Regions from separate parts of the Streptomyces sp. NBC_00503 genome, predicted to be linked through region 2. Evidence: riboswitches for the same ligand, from Rfam matches in the RefSeq annotation. Region 2 holds a riboswitch; the other holds the start of a gene.
The links. Region 2 has a riboswitch for glycine ahead of gcvT (glycine cleavage system aminomethyltransferase GcvT). Riboswitches for the same ligand answer to the same signal wherever they lie in the genome.

Region 1: linked by a shared signal. The riboswitch ahead of gcvP (aminomethyl-transferring glycine dehydrogenase) and the one ahead of gcvT (glycine cleavage system aminomethyltransferase GcvT) in region 2 are both predicted to bind glycine.

What each region holds. Positions count from the first base shown of each region.
Region 1 covers NZ_CP107855.1:1,313,798-1,320,663, forward strand. The annotation lists gene OG490_RS06135 (DUF5999 family protein) at 1-147, shown strand, start outside; gene gcvP (aminomethyl-transferring glycine dehydrogenase) at 268-3,153, opposite strand; glycine riboswitch at 3,351-3,449, opposite strand; gene OG490_RS06145 (PRC-barrel domain-containing protein) at 3,568-3,939, shown strand; gene OG490_RS06150 (DNA polymerase IV) at 3,999-5,612, opposite strand; gene OG490_RS06155 (MerR family transcriptional regulator) at 5,733-6,389, opposite strand; gene OG490_RS06160 (bifunctional nuclease family protein) at 6,593-6,866, opposite strand, start outside.
Region 2 covers NZ_CP107855.1:5,588,733-5,595,598, forward strand. The annotation lists gene OG490_RS25975 (L-serine ammonia-lyase) at 1-427, opposite strand, end outside; gene OG490_RS25980 (APC family permease) at 571-2,229, opposite strand; gene glyA (serine hydroxymethyltransferase) at 2,397-3,653, opposite strand; gene gcvH (glycine cleavage system protein GcvH) at 3,669-4,052, opposite strand; gene gcvT (glycine cleavage system aminomethyltransferase GcvT) at 4,168-5,283, opposite strand; glycine riboswitch at 5,468-5,570, opposite strand; gene OG490_RS26000 (AAA family ATPase) at 5,738-6,535, shown strand; gene OG490_RS26005 (enhanced serine sensitivity protein SseB) at 6,626-6,866, shown strand, end outside.

The DNA of each region.
Region 1 (6,866 bases), 4.3 Mb from region 2:
CCCGTGGCCGTCCACCCGGAACAGGGCTGGAGCCTGCTGTGCAACGGCGTCCTGCTCTTCGAGGACACCGGTGAGCTGCTGCCGGACGGCCAGATCATCGCCCCGCACCGCGCGCTCGCCGCGGCGCACGTGATGAAGGCCGCCTAGCCGGACCCGTCCGCTGGCAGTGAGCGCCGAAAGGGGCCGGCCCAGGAGCAACCACTCCCGGACCGGCCCCTTCCTCATGCCTCAAAGCCGCACGGCCCCCGGTGTGGGGGCCGCGAGGGCCTAGTTGTCGTACTCGTCCAGCGGCGGGCAGGAACACACCAGGTTCCGGTCACCGAAGGCACCGTCGATGCGGCGCACCGGCGGCCAGTACTTCTCCGCGGCCGACATCCCGCCCGGGAAGACGGCCTCGTCGCGGGTGTACGGGTGGTTCCACTCGCCGCCCAGCGTCGCCGCCGTGTGCGGGGAGTTGGCCAGCGGGTTGTCGTCCAGCGGCCACTCGCCGCCCGCGACCCGCTCGATCTCGGCGCGAATGGCGATCATCGCGTCGCAGAAGCGGTCGATCTCGGCGAGGTCCTCGGACTCCGTCGGCTCGATCATGAGCGTCCCGGCGACCGGGAAGGACATGGTCGGCGCGTGGAACCCGTAGTCGATCAGGCGCTTGGCGATGTCGTCGATGCTGACGCCCGTGGCCTTGGACAGCGGGCGCATGTCGATGATGCACTCGTGCGCGACCAGGTTGCCCGGGCCGGTGTAGAGCACCGGGTAGTGCGGCTCCAGGCGCTTGGCGATGTAGTTCGCGCCGAGCACCGCCACCTGGGTGGCGCGCTTGAGGCCCTCGCCGCCCATGAGGCGCACGTACGACCAGGAGATCGGCAGGATGCCGGCCGAACCCCACGGCGCGGCCGAGATCGGGCCGACACCCGTCTCGGGACCGGCGGTCGGCTGCAGCGGGTGGTTGGGCAGGTACGGGGCCAGGTGCGCCCGGACGCCGACCGGGCCGACGCCGGGGCCGCCGCCGCCGTGCGGGATGCAGAAGGTCTTGTGCAGGTTCAGGTGCGAGACGTCGCCGCCGAAGTGACCCGGCTTGGCCAGGCCCACCAGGGCGTTGAGGTTGGCGCCGTCCACGTAGACCTGGCCGCCGGCGTCGTGCACCTGGGCGCAGATGTCGGCGACGTGCTCCTCGAACACACCGTGCGTGGAGGGGTACGTGATCATCAGCACGGCGAGCTCGTCGCGGTACTGCTCGATCTTGGCGCGCAGGTCGGCCGCGTCCACCTCGCCGTCGTCGGCGGTCTTGACCACGACGACCTTCATGCCGGCCATCACGGCGCTCGCGGCGTTGGTGCCGTGCGCGGAGGACGGGATGAGGCAGACGGTGCGCTGCTCGTTGCCGTTCGCCCGGTGGTAGGCGCGGACGGCCAGCAGGCCGGCGAGCTCACCCTGGGAGCCGGCGTTCGGCTGGATGGAGACCTTGTCGTAGCCGGTGACCTCGCAGAGACGTTCCTCCAGCTCGGTGATGAGCGTGAGGTAGCCCTCCGCCTGCTCCACCGGGGCGAAGGGGTGCAGCTGGCCGAACTCGGGCCAGGTGACCGACTCCATCTCGGTGGTCGCGTTGAGCTTCATGGTGCAGGAGCCCAGCGGGATCATGCCGCGGTCCAGTGCGTAGTCCTTGTCCGCGAGCTTGCGCAGGTAGCGCAGCATGGCGGTCTCGGAGCGGTGCTGGTGGAAGACCGGGTGGGTCAGGTACGCGTCCTCGCGCAGCAGCCCCTCGGGCAGCACGTCGGCCGTGGTGGCGTCCAGGGCCTCAAGGTCGGCAGAGACCCCGAATGCCGCCCACACCGCGTCCACGTCGGCGCGCAGGGTGGTCTCGTCGCACGCGGCGGAGACCAGGTCGGCGTCCACCTGGTACAGGTTGACCCCGCCCTCGCGGGCCGCGGCCACGACCTCGGCGGCGCGGCCCGGAACCCGGGCGGTGACGGTGTCGAAGTAGGCGCCGTGCACGACCTCGACCCCGCCGGCCTTCAGACCGGCGGCGAGCAGGGTGGCGTAGCGGTGGGTGCGGCGGGCGATCGTCCGCAGGCCGTCGGGGCCGTGGTAGACCGCGTACATGCCGGCCATGACGGCGAGCAGTACCTGCGCGGTACAGATGTTGCTGGTGGCCTTCTCGCGGCGGATGTGCTGCTCGCGGGTCTGGAGGGCCAGGCGGTAGGCCTTGTTGCCGTCCGCGTCCACGGAGACGCCGACGAGGCGGCCGGGCAGCGAGCGGGCGTGCTTGGCCTGGACGGCCATGTAGCCGGCGTGCGGTCCGCCGAAGCCCATCGGGACGCCGAAGCGCTGGGTGGTGCCGACCGCGATGTCCGCGCCCAGCTCGCCCGGGGAGGTCAGCAGGGTCAGGGCGAGCAGGTCGGCCGAGACGGCGACGATGGCGCCGAGCTCGTGGCCCTGGTCGATGACCGGCTTGATGTCCCGTACGGCACCGGAGGCGCCCGGGTACTGGAGGAGCACACCGTAGATGCCGCGCTCGGCGACCTCCGCCGGGATGCCCTCGGAGAGGTCGGCGACGACGACCTCGATGCCGATCGGCTCGGCGCGGGTCTGGATCACGGCGATGGTCTGCGGCAGCGCGTCGGCGTCGACGAGGAAGACGTTCCCCTTGGCCTTGCCCACGCGGCGGGCCAGCGTCATGGCCTCGGCGGCCGCGGTGCCCTCGTCCAGCAGGGAGGCACCGGAGGTCGGCAGTCCGGTCAGCTCGGCGACGACGGTCTGGAAGTTCAGCAGGGCTTCCAGGCGGCCCTGGGAGATCTCGGGCTGGTACGGCGTGTACGCCGTGTACCAGGCGGGGTTCTCCATGACGTTGCGCAGGATCACCGGCGGCGTGAAGGTGCCGTAGTAACCCAGGCCGATCATGGAGGAGAGGACCTGGTTGCGGTCGGCGAGCTGACGCAGCTCGGCGAGCACCTCGGCCTCGGTCCGCGCCTCGGGCAGGTTCAGCGCGGCAGTGGTCTTGATCACATCCGGCACCGCTGCGGCGGTCAGTTCGTCCAGCGAGCCGTAGCCCACCTGGGCGAGCATCTTCGCCTGCGCCTCGGCATCAGGGCCGATGTGGCGCTGCTCGAAGGGGATGCCTCGCTCCAGCTGGGAGAGCGGAATGCGGTTGGCGGTCATGTACGGAGGCCTCCTGGGTCGTACGACCTGCGAGGGGCACCACGGCGCGGGCACCCGGACGGCCTCCCCCTCTGTCATCGAACCTGAGAGCTTCACCGGGCCACGCGGGGGTCTCCCGGGGGTCCGGCTTTCACCGTCGGTGAGGAGAGGAACCGGCACTGCGCGCCCGGTACCGCCCCTGCTTTCCAGAGTGGCCTCACCTACGTGCGGTACGTATGCCTGAGAGATTCCGGGGAGGATTTGCTCCTTCGGCGCCCCCGTCTTGCTCACTCGGAGGACTCTCCCGCACAGGGTCAACAGCCGTCACCCAGCCTACCAGCGAGGATCTCGGGCCCTCCCCGAGTGGCCCCCTCCCCGGAAATGCACTTTTGTAGTCATTACGGAGGAGTTGCGCCCCAATGGAGGGACCGGACCGTGCAGACCGACATCGATCCCCGCAGCCTGATCGGCCGCAAGGCATTCGACCGCAATGGCGCCAAGATCGGCACCGTCGACGAGGTCTACCTCGACGATGCCACGGGCGTCCCGGAATGGGCAGCCGTCCGCACCGGCCTCTTCAGCAGGGACGCCTTCGTCCCCCTGGAACCCAGCGAGATGGTGGGCGACACCCTGCGCGTCCCCTTCGAGCGCTCCCTCATCAAGGACGCCCCCGACTTCGGCGTCGGCCGCCACCTCTCCCCCGAACAGGAGCTGCAGCTCTACCACCACTACGGCCTCGACGTGGCCCTCCCCAGCGAGTTCCACCGCGACTTCGGCCGCCTGGCGGGCGACGAGGGCCAGGCCTAGGCGGTGTCCGCAAAGTAACGCCTGGCCCGTGGCGTCTGGCGCTACTTTGCGGACACCCCCTAGCAGGTCACGCCCCTCGTCCCCACCAGCGGAAGCGGATCGGACGGCTCCAGCTCGGGGTCGTCCACCCGGAACGTCCGCACCCGGCCCGGCTCCGAGCCGGGCTCCTCGAACCGTACGGTCACCCGCCCGACCCCGCTGCCCTGCACCCAGCCCGGCCCGTACACCGCGTGCCGCACGTCGCTCCCGGCGTGCCACAGCCGCCCGGCGCCGGCATCGCCCCCACCGGGCGGTCCGCCACCGTCCTCGGAGGCCGCCGCGGCCGGGGCCTCTCCGGGGCCGCGCTCCCCGAGGCCCGGCTCCCGGCCCGGCTCCCCGAGGCTCGGCTCCCCGCCCGGCTCCCCGTGTCCGCGCTTCCCCTCCGCCTCCGCCGGCCCGGCACCCTTGCCGCCGTGCTCCAGCTCTACGGAGCCCTCCGCATCGGCGACCGCAGCCGTCTCCTCGGCCCCACCGACCCCATCCGGCCCAGCGGGCTCCGCCTCCCCCTCCGCCGCCGCCTCCGCCGCCTCGGCTTCGGCGGCCTCCGCATCGGCGGCCAGCGTCACCGCGAAGGCGAACAGGTCCTCCTGCGTGTAGTCCGCCAGCCCCGTGACCCCCACCCCCAGCAGCCGCACCCCGCCCGTGGTGTCCACGGCCTCCAGCAGCCGCGCCGCGGCCTCGCGCACCACCGCCGGGTCGTCGGTCGGCCCCCGCAGGGTCTCGGAGCGGGTCAGCGTCGAGAAGTCGTACCGCCGCACCTTGAGCACGATGGTCCGCCCCGAGTGCCCGGACTCCCGCAGCCGCCGCACGCACCGGTCCGCGAGCCGCTGCACCTCGCCCCGGATCCGGACCCGGTCGTGCAGGTCCACGTCGAAGGTGTCCTCGACCGACACCGATTTCGCGTCGCGCTCGGCGACCACCGGCCGCTCGTCCACACCCCTGGCCATCCGGTACAGCCCGACCCCGTGCGAGCGCCCCACCATCCGGACCAGCTCGTCCTCGCCGGCCCCCGCCAGCTCCCCCACCGTGGTGATCCCGGCCCGCCGCAGGTGCTCCCCGGTGGCCGGGCCGACCCCGGGCAGGGTCCGTACCGACATCGGCGCGAGATGCGCCCGCTCGGTGCCGACCTCGATCAGCAGCAGCCCCGCGGGCTTGGCCTCCTCGGAGGCCACCTTGGCCAGCATCTTGGACCCGGCCAGCCCGACCGATCCGCTGAGCCCGGTCGCGGCCATGATGTCGGCCCGCAGCCGCTCTCCCACGGCCCGGGCGGACTCCGCGTCGAAGGCGACCCCGCCCGCCTCCAGGTCCACGAAGGCCTCGTCCAGGCTCAGCGGCTCCACGAGCGGCGACAGCTCGCGCAGGAGGGCCATGACGGTGTCGCTGACCGCCCGGTACAGGCCGAAGCGCGGGATCAGGTACGCGCCGTTCGGGCAGAGCCGCCGCGCCTGGGCGGTCGGCATCGCCGAGTGGACCCCGAACCGCCTGGCCTCGTACGAACAGGTGGCGACGACCCCGCGCGGACCGAGCCCGCCGACGATGACGGCTTTGCCGCGCAGGCTCGGCTTCGACGCCTGCTCCACGGACGCGTAGAAGGCGTCCATGTCCAGATGCATGATGGTCGGCGCGGCTCTCACAGCACCGATGCTGCCCTACGCCACTGACAAAACGCCCGAGGCCGTCCGACCGGACCCGCCGCGGAGGCGGGCCGGGCCGGACGGCCTCGGTGAACGTGCCCTGAAAATGACCTGGACGACCTAGACGGCCCGGTTGCGCCGCGCGGCCAGCTCGTCGGCGGGGTTGTGCCCGACCACCGTCTCACCGGTGTCCACGCGCTCCCCGTGGAGCTGCGACAGGGCGTTCTCGACATCGCGCCAGACCACTCCGACGGCGATCCCGAAGATTCCCTGACCGCCCTGGAGCAGGCCGACGACCTGTTCCGGCGAGGTGCACTCGTAGACCGTGGCTCCGTCGCTCATCAGCGTCATGCGCTCGAGGTCCGAGAACCCGCGGTCACGCAGGTGCTGCACGGCGGTGCGGATGTTCTGCAGCGCCACCCCGGTGTCCAGGAAGCGCTTGACGATCTTGAGGACGACCACGTCCCGGAAGCTGTACAGCCGCTGCGTGCCCGACCCGTACGCGGGACGCACGCTCGGCTCCACCAGCCCCGTGCGCGCCCAGTAGTCGAGCTGCCGGTAGGTGATGCCGGCCGCGGCACACGCCGTCGGCCCGCGGTATCCGACCTGCTCGGGTGCCGCCTCGCCACCCTGGGGCCCCACCGGCCCCATCGAACCGACCGGCGCGGGCTCCGGCTGACGGCGCGCGGAACTCACCGCACCACCGTGCAGCGGGTACGGCCCACCGTCACTCCGTGCGGGGATGCCCCCGGTCGTACCGTCGCCCGTGACTCTCACGCCGACCCTCCGTCCTTGACCTGCCACCTCGAAGGTAGGCAGTCACCCGGGGTGCGTCAACGATCGCCACACTCGGCACGCCGAGTGATAATCACCCTGAGAGTGGTTTCCCGTACCCCATTGCGGGGAAAGGCTACTCGAATGGGCTGCAATCTCCTTTGAGGCTGCGTCGAGAACGCCCGGAGGACGCCGCGGCCCCGGACTCAGTGCGGTCCGGTGCCGAAGTCCTCGGGCGAGATCTGGTCGAGGAACTCGCGGAACTTCTCCACCTCGTCCTCCTGCTCGTCCGGGATCGCGATTCCGGCGTCGTCCAGCACGCCGTCGCTGCCGTAGATCGGCGTCCCGGTGCGCAGGGCCAGCGCTATGGCGTCGGACGGCCTCGCGCTCACCTCGACCCCGCTGGCGAAGACGAGCTCCGCGTAGAAGACGCCCTCCCGCAGATCCGTGATCCGGACTTCGGTGAGTTCCTCGCCGATC
Region 2 (6,866 bases):
TGCCCGTGGCGTCGTACGCGAAGAGGGTCATGCCGTTCGCGTGGTACGGGAGGGACCTGCGCCGGTGCAGGATCAGCTGGTTCGGCTCGTCGAAGGCGATCTCGTGCGCATCGGCTATTTCCGTGCCCAGCAGCCGCAGGCGGCCCGTCTTGCGGATGCGCTCGACCTCGTCGTCGGCGGTCTCCACGTTCACGGTGCGGGGGGAGTGGCCTTCCAGGCCCAGCAGGACGGCCTTGGGGGTGCCGTGGCCGTGGCCGGTGGCACCCAGCGAGCCGAAGAGCTCGGCGCGTACGGAGGCGGTCTGGGCGAGGAAACCATCCTTCTTGAGCCGGGTCACGAACATGCGTGCGGCACGCATCGGACCGACGGTGTGGGAGGAGGAGGGACCGATGCCGATCGAGAAGAGATCGAAGACGGAGATGGCCACGGTTGCGGACTCCTATGTCTGCTCGTGGGTGGAAAGCGGGGCAGGAGGGGTGGAGAGGGGTGATCTGCGGATTTTGTCCGGCAGCTGAGCTTAACGCGGTGAGGTGAACAGCTCGGCCGCCGGACGGGTCGGGAAGGGGATGCTCAGGCGTGGGTCAGTTCGCGCTCCGGTGCGTCGGCCGCGTCGGACTCCCCGGCGGGGGCGTCGGCGGCGTCCAGGACCGGGTCGGGGCCCGGCAGGCCCGCGTAGTGGGCCTTGACGCCGGACCGTACGGCCCAGAAGTAGAAGCCCAGGGCCGAGAGGCCCACGACGGCGATGTCCACGCCGCCGGGGATGACCCCGTGGCCGCCGAATTCCTTGCTGCCGAGCGCCGACAGCGTGCCCAGCCACAGCAGGAAGGCGATCATCCACCAGGCCGGGGCGAACTGCTTGGCCAGGTTCTTCTCGCCCTTGCGCTTGAGCACCACGGCCGCGATCGGGGCGGCGACCAGGGTGAGCAGCACGACCTTGCCGGTGTCGGGCCACTTGGACCAGTACAGGGCGCAGGCGGCGAAGGCGAAGGTGATCGGGCAGAGGATCTTGGCCGCCGGGAGCCGGAAGGGGCGCGGCAGCTCGGGCTTGGTCCTGCGGAAGACGCCGACCGCGATCGGGCCGATCAGGTACGAGACCACCATCGCGGCGGAGACCACGCTGGCCAGGGCCTCCCAGCTGTGGCCGACGGTGACCAGGAGCAGGATCGAGAAGCCGAGGTTGAGCCACATGGCGGGACGGGCGGTGCCGTACTTGGGGTGCACCTCGCGGATCTTCTTCGGGAAGAAGCCGGTGTCGGCGAGGTTCTGGGCCATGTACGAGGCCGAGGCGACGTTGCCGATGTTGGCTCCGGACGGGGAGATGAAGGCGCCGAACTGGAGCATGGTGACGACCCAGTGCAGCATCAGCATCTTGGCGAGGTCGGCGAACGGCGAGGAGAAGTTGATGCCGCTCCAGCCGCCGGCCTCGGCCAGCTTCTCCGGCGGGACGCCGCCGATGAAGGCGATCTGCAGGGCCAGGTAGATGACCAGGCCGAGGGAGAGCGCGCCGACCAGGGCGAGCGGGATGGCACGGCCGGGGTTCTTGGCGGCGCCGCCGAGGTTGACGACGGCCTGGAAGCCGTTGAAGGCGAAGACCACGCCGGAGGTGGTGACGGCGGTCATGACGGCGGACCAGCCGTTGGGCGCGAAGCCGCCGTGGTCGGTGAAGTTGCCGGTGTGGAAGCCGGAGGCGATCAGGGCGATGACAGCGAGCACCGGGATGGCGAACTTGACCAGGGTGAGCAGGTTGTTCGCCTTGGCGAGCAGGGCCACCGACCAGTAGCAGGCCAGCCACAGCGCCACGGTCAGGAAGAGGGCCATGGCCATGCCGGAGGTGGTCAGGCCGCCGTTCTCCACCAGGCCCTTGGCCCAGCCGAAGTTCCAGGAGGACATGTACTGCGTACCGGCGATGGACTCGATCGGGATCAGCGCGGCGATGGCGATCCAGACCGCCCAGCCGGTGATGAAGCCCAGCACCGGCCCGTGCGAGATGGTGCCGAAGCGGGCCATCGAGCCGGGCAGCGGGTAGGCCGCGCCCACCTCCGCGTACGACATGGCGATCATGCCGATGAAGACGGCGCCGATGACCCAGGCGATGATGGCCGCCGGACCGGCGACCGCGGCCGCCTGGCCCGCTCCGAAGAGCCAGCCCGAGCCGAAGATCGAGCCGAGCCCGATCATGATCAGGGCGAAGAGACTGAGTCCCTTCTTATTGGCCGCGCTCATGTCCATGAGGTGTGGTGTCCGTCCTGCCAGGGGTGCGGGTCATGCCTTTATCCAGAGCCTATTTGCCATTTTTTGGCCGATTCAGTGGCAATGGGCCGCATCCGCCTGGGGCTTTGGTCATGAGAAGGGCCCGGCCCTGTGCAAAACAAGACCGGGCCCCCTCGAGCCGGCGCCTAGAGCGTCGGGTACAGCGGGAACTTCGCGGCGAGCGCGGAGACGCGCGCCTTGAGGTCGTCCGCGTCGTAGGCGGGCTTGAGCGCCTGCGCGATGATCTCGGCGACCTCGGTGAAGGCCTCGGCGTCGAAACCGCGGGTGGCCAGCGCCGGCGTACCGATCCGCAGACCCGAGGTGACCATCGGCGGCCGCGGGTCGTTCGGGATGGCGTTGCGGTTGACCGTGATGCCGACCTCGTGGAGGCGGTCCTCGGCCTGCTGACCGTCCAGCTCGGAGTTGCGCAGGTCGACCAGGACCAGGTGCACGTCGGTGCCGCCGGTGAGGACGTCCACGCCCACGGCCTTGACGTCGTCCTGGACCAGACGGGCGGCGAGGATCTTCGCACCCTCCAGGGTGCGCTCCTGGCGCTCCTTGAACTCGGGCGAGGCCGCCACGAGGAAGGAGACGGCCTTGGCCGCGATCACGTGCTCCAGCGGGCCGCCCTGCTGGCCCGGGAAGACCGCGGAGTTGATCTTCTTGGCCAGCTCCTGCGTCGACAGGATGACACCGCCGCGCGGACCGCCGAGGGTCTTGTGCGTGGTGGTGGTGACGACGTGGGCGTGCGGCACCGGGTTCGGGTGCAGACCCGCGGCGACCAGGCCGGCGAAGTGCGCCATGTCGACCATCAGGTACGCGCCGACCTCGTCCGCGATGCGGCGGAAGGCGGCGAAATCCAGCTGGCGCGGGTAGGCGGACCAGCCCGCGACGATCAGCTGCGGCTTGGACTCCTTGGCGAGGCGCTCGACCTCGGCCATGTCGACCTCGCCGGTCTCGTCGACGTGGTACGGGACCACGTTGTAGAGCTTGCCCGAGAAGTTGATCTTCATGCCGTGGGTCAGGTGACCGCCGTGGGCCAGGTTCAGGCCCATGATCGTGTCGCCCGGCTTGATCAGCGCGAACATCGCCGCCGCGTTGGCCTGCGCGCCCGAGTGGGGCTGCACGTTCGCGGCCTCGGCACCGAACAGCGCCTTGATGCGGTCGATCGCGATCTGCTCGACGACGTCCACGTGCTCGCAGCCGCCGTAGTAGCGGCGGCCCGGGTAGCCCTCGGCGTACTTGTTGGTCAGGACCGAGCCCTGGGCCTCCATGACGGCGACCGGAGCGAAGTTCTCCGACGCGATCATTTCCAGGGTCGACTGCTGGCGCACGAGCTCGGCGTCGACGGCGGCGGCGACGTCGGGGTCGAGCTCATGGAGAGGGGTGTTCAGTACGGACATCAAGATCCCCTGAGGTCAGTTGTCGGAGTGGGTGAGCGCGGCGTACTCCTCGGCGGAGAGCAGGTCGGCCGGCTCCTCCGCGATGCGCACCTTGAACAGCCAGCCACCCTCGAAGGGGGCGGTGTTGACGAGCGCCGGGTCGTCGACGACGTCCTGGTTGAACTCGACGACCTCACCGGTGACGGGGGAGTACAGGTCGCTGACCGACTTGGTCGACTCCAGCTCGCCACAGGTCTCGCCTGCGGTCACCGTGTCGCCGACCTCGGGAAGCTGGGCGTAGACGACGTCACCGAGCGCGTTGGCCGCGAACTCCGTGATGCCGACCGTCGAGACACCGTCCACGGCGGCCGACAGCCACTCGTGCTCCTTGCTGAAACGCAGCTGCTGGGGGTTGCTCATGACCTGATTCTCCTGGATGCGGGGGAGTGGATCGAACAGTGGTCTTGCGTGCGCGGGCGTGCGCCCCTACGGGAAGCCGCGAGGGCGACCCGTACGGCCGGAGTCCGTCGAAGGGTTACTTCTGCCGCTTATAGAAGGGCAGGGCCACGACTTCGTACGCCTCATGCGTACCGCGAATGTCCACGCCGACGCCGGAGGTGCCGGGCGCGGCGTACGCCGCGTCCACGTAGGCCATCGCGATCGGCTTGCCCAGCGTCGGGGACGGGGCGCCCGAGGTGACCTCGCCGACGACCTGGCCGTCGAAGGTGACGGAGAAGCCGGCGCGCGGGACGCGGCGGCCCTCGGCGATCAGGCCGACCAGCTTGCGCGGCGGGTTGGAGGCGGCCCGCTCGGCGGCGGCCTCCAGGGCGGCGCGGCCGACGAACTCGCCCTCCTTCTCGAACTTCACGACCCGGCCCAGACCCGCGTCAAACGGGGTGAGGGAGGTGGTCAGCTCGTGCCCGTACAGCGGCATGCCCGCCTCCAGGCGCAGCGTGTCGCGGCAGGACAGACCGGCCGGGACCAGGCCGACGCCCTCGCCCGCCTTGGTCAGCGCCTGCCACAGCTCCACGGCGTGCTGGGGGGCGACGAACAGCTCGAAGCCGTCCTCGCCGGTGTAGCCCGTGCGCGCGATCAGCGCGGGCACCCCGGCGACCGTGCCGGGCAGGCCGGCGTAGTACTTCAGCCCGTCCAGGTCGGCGTCGGTGAGGGAGGCGAGGATGCCGGGGGACTCGGGACCCTGGACCGCGAGCAGCGCGTACGCGTCACGGTCGTCACGGACCTCGGCGTCGAAGCCGGCGGCGCGCTCGGTGATCGCGTCGAGGACGACCTGGGCGTTGGAGGCGTTGGCGACGACCATGTACTCGGTCTCGCCCAGGCGGTAGACGATCAGGTCGTCGAGGATGCCGCCGTCTTCCTGGCAGATGTGCGTGTAGCGGGCGCGGCCGACGCCGACGGTGGAGATGTTGCCGACCAGTGCGTAGTCCAGGACCTTGACGGCCTCGGGGCCGGTCAGGGTGATCTCGCCCATGTGGGAGAGGTCGAACAGACCGGCCTTGGTGCGGACGGCGTTGTGCTCGTCGCGCTCGCTGGCGTACCGCAGGGGCATGTCCCAGCCCGCGAAGTCGGTCATGGTCGCACCGAGCTCACGGTGCAGCGCATCGAGGGCGGTCAGGCGGGGGGCAGTGCTCATGGGTGTGGCTCCCGGGTCCCAGGGCATGACATGACGAGGAGGAGTTCCTCCCCATCTGTCATCGGAACCTGAGAGGTTCGCCGAGAGTTCCCCGCTTCCAGGGGAAGGTCTTCGACTTGCACCTTGGGTGGAGCCGACGCCGGTGCCCTGACGGGCGGTGGCGCGGCTCGCTTTTCAGATCTGCCTCATCCACGCGGTACGGGGCCTGAGAGATTCAAGGGAGGTACTTGCTCCTTCGGCGTCCGCCACGGCCTTTCGGCCGGTCGGAACTCTCCCGCGTGGATTCAAGCGGCCGGTATGCAGTTGGTGTCCAGATGGCGCACATCATTGCACGGCGTGCGGCCGAATGGGGGAGGGGGTCCGGAAGCGGAGCGGAACCGGTGGCCCCGGATTACCGTCTCTTTACATTCAGGGGGAAGGGTCCACGTGACCCGATGCGGGGGAGGCGATCACTGTGCGGAGATTCGGAGCGCTGGCGGCGGCAGGTACGCAGACGGCGAGGCCGGAGACGGCGAGGCCGGAGACGGCGAGTACGGAGACGGGCGCGGGCAGGGGCGCCGGCACCGGCGGCGCCGCGGCCCCCGGGGTGCCGACGCAGCGCAGCGTCGTACGGACCGGAGCGACGGGGAGGGTACGGGACCTGCGCGCGGCCCGGGCCGCGACCGGCTCGGCGGCCCCCGGGCGGCTCCGCTTCGCCGAGGGGGACATCGTGGTCGTCTCCGGACTGCCCGGCGGCGGCAAGACCACCCTGCTCAAGCGGGCCGCCGAAGGCGGCGGCATCGACTCCCAGGACGCGCGCGAGCGGTGGGAGCGCCGGATGCCGGCCGCGCTGCCCTACGCCGTCTACCGACCCGCGGTCCGGATGGCCCACTACTGGGGACTGTGGCGGGTGCTCCGCTCCGGCGCCTCGGTCGTGGTCCACGACTGCGGTACGCAGAGCTGGGTGCGCGGCCTCCTCGCCCGGGCCGCCCGGCGCCGGGGCCGCGCCCTGCACCTGGTGCTCCTGGACACCACCCCCGAGGAGGCCCGGGCCGGGCAGGCCGCGCGGGGCCGGGGCGTGTCGGCGTACGCCTTCGCCCGGCACCGGGGCGCGGTGGCCCGGCTGCTGCGCGAGGCGGAGTCGGGCCGTCCGCCGGCCGGCTGCGCCTCGGTGATCCTCCTGGACCGCCCGGCGGCCTCCCGCCTGACGGCGATCGGCTTCCACCGGCCGTGCGGCCAGGGGGTGCCGCCGGCCGGACCGGCCCTTCAGTGAGCCGCGCCACTACGGCTCCCGCCTCGACGGACGGCCCGGTTCCGCCCGTTAACCTCGGGGCGGAACAAGGGCAAGCAAGCGGAGGCGTACATGTGGCCGGGTAACGAGCTGGAGCAGGTGCTCGGGGCGGCGCTGGGGCAGGCGGAGGCCGGCGGGCGGATCCTCGAAGTGCTCGGGCGCAGCCAGGTGTGGATCCCGCTGCCCGGGGGCGTGGACAGCCTGGACCTACCGACCATGGAGATCAACGGCGCCGCGTACGTGCCCGTCTACACCTCCGAGGAGCAGCTGCGAGCCTGCGCCGGCCCCGCCATGGACTTCGCCGTCGCCCCCG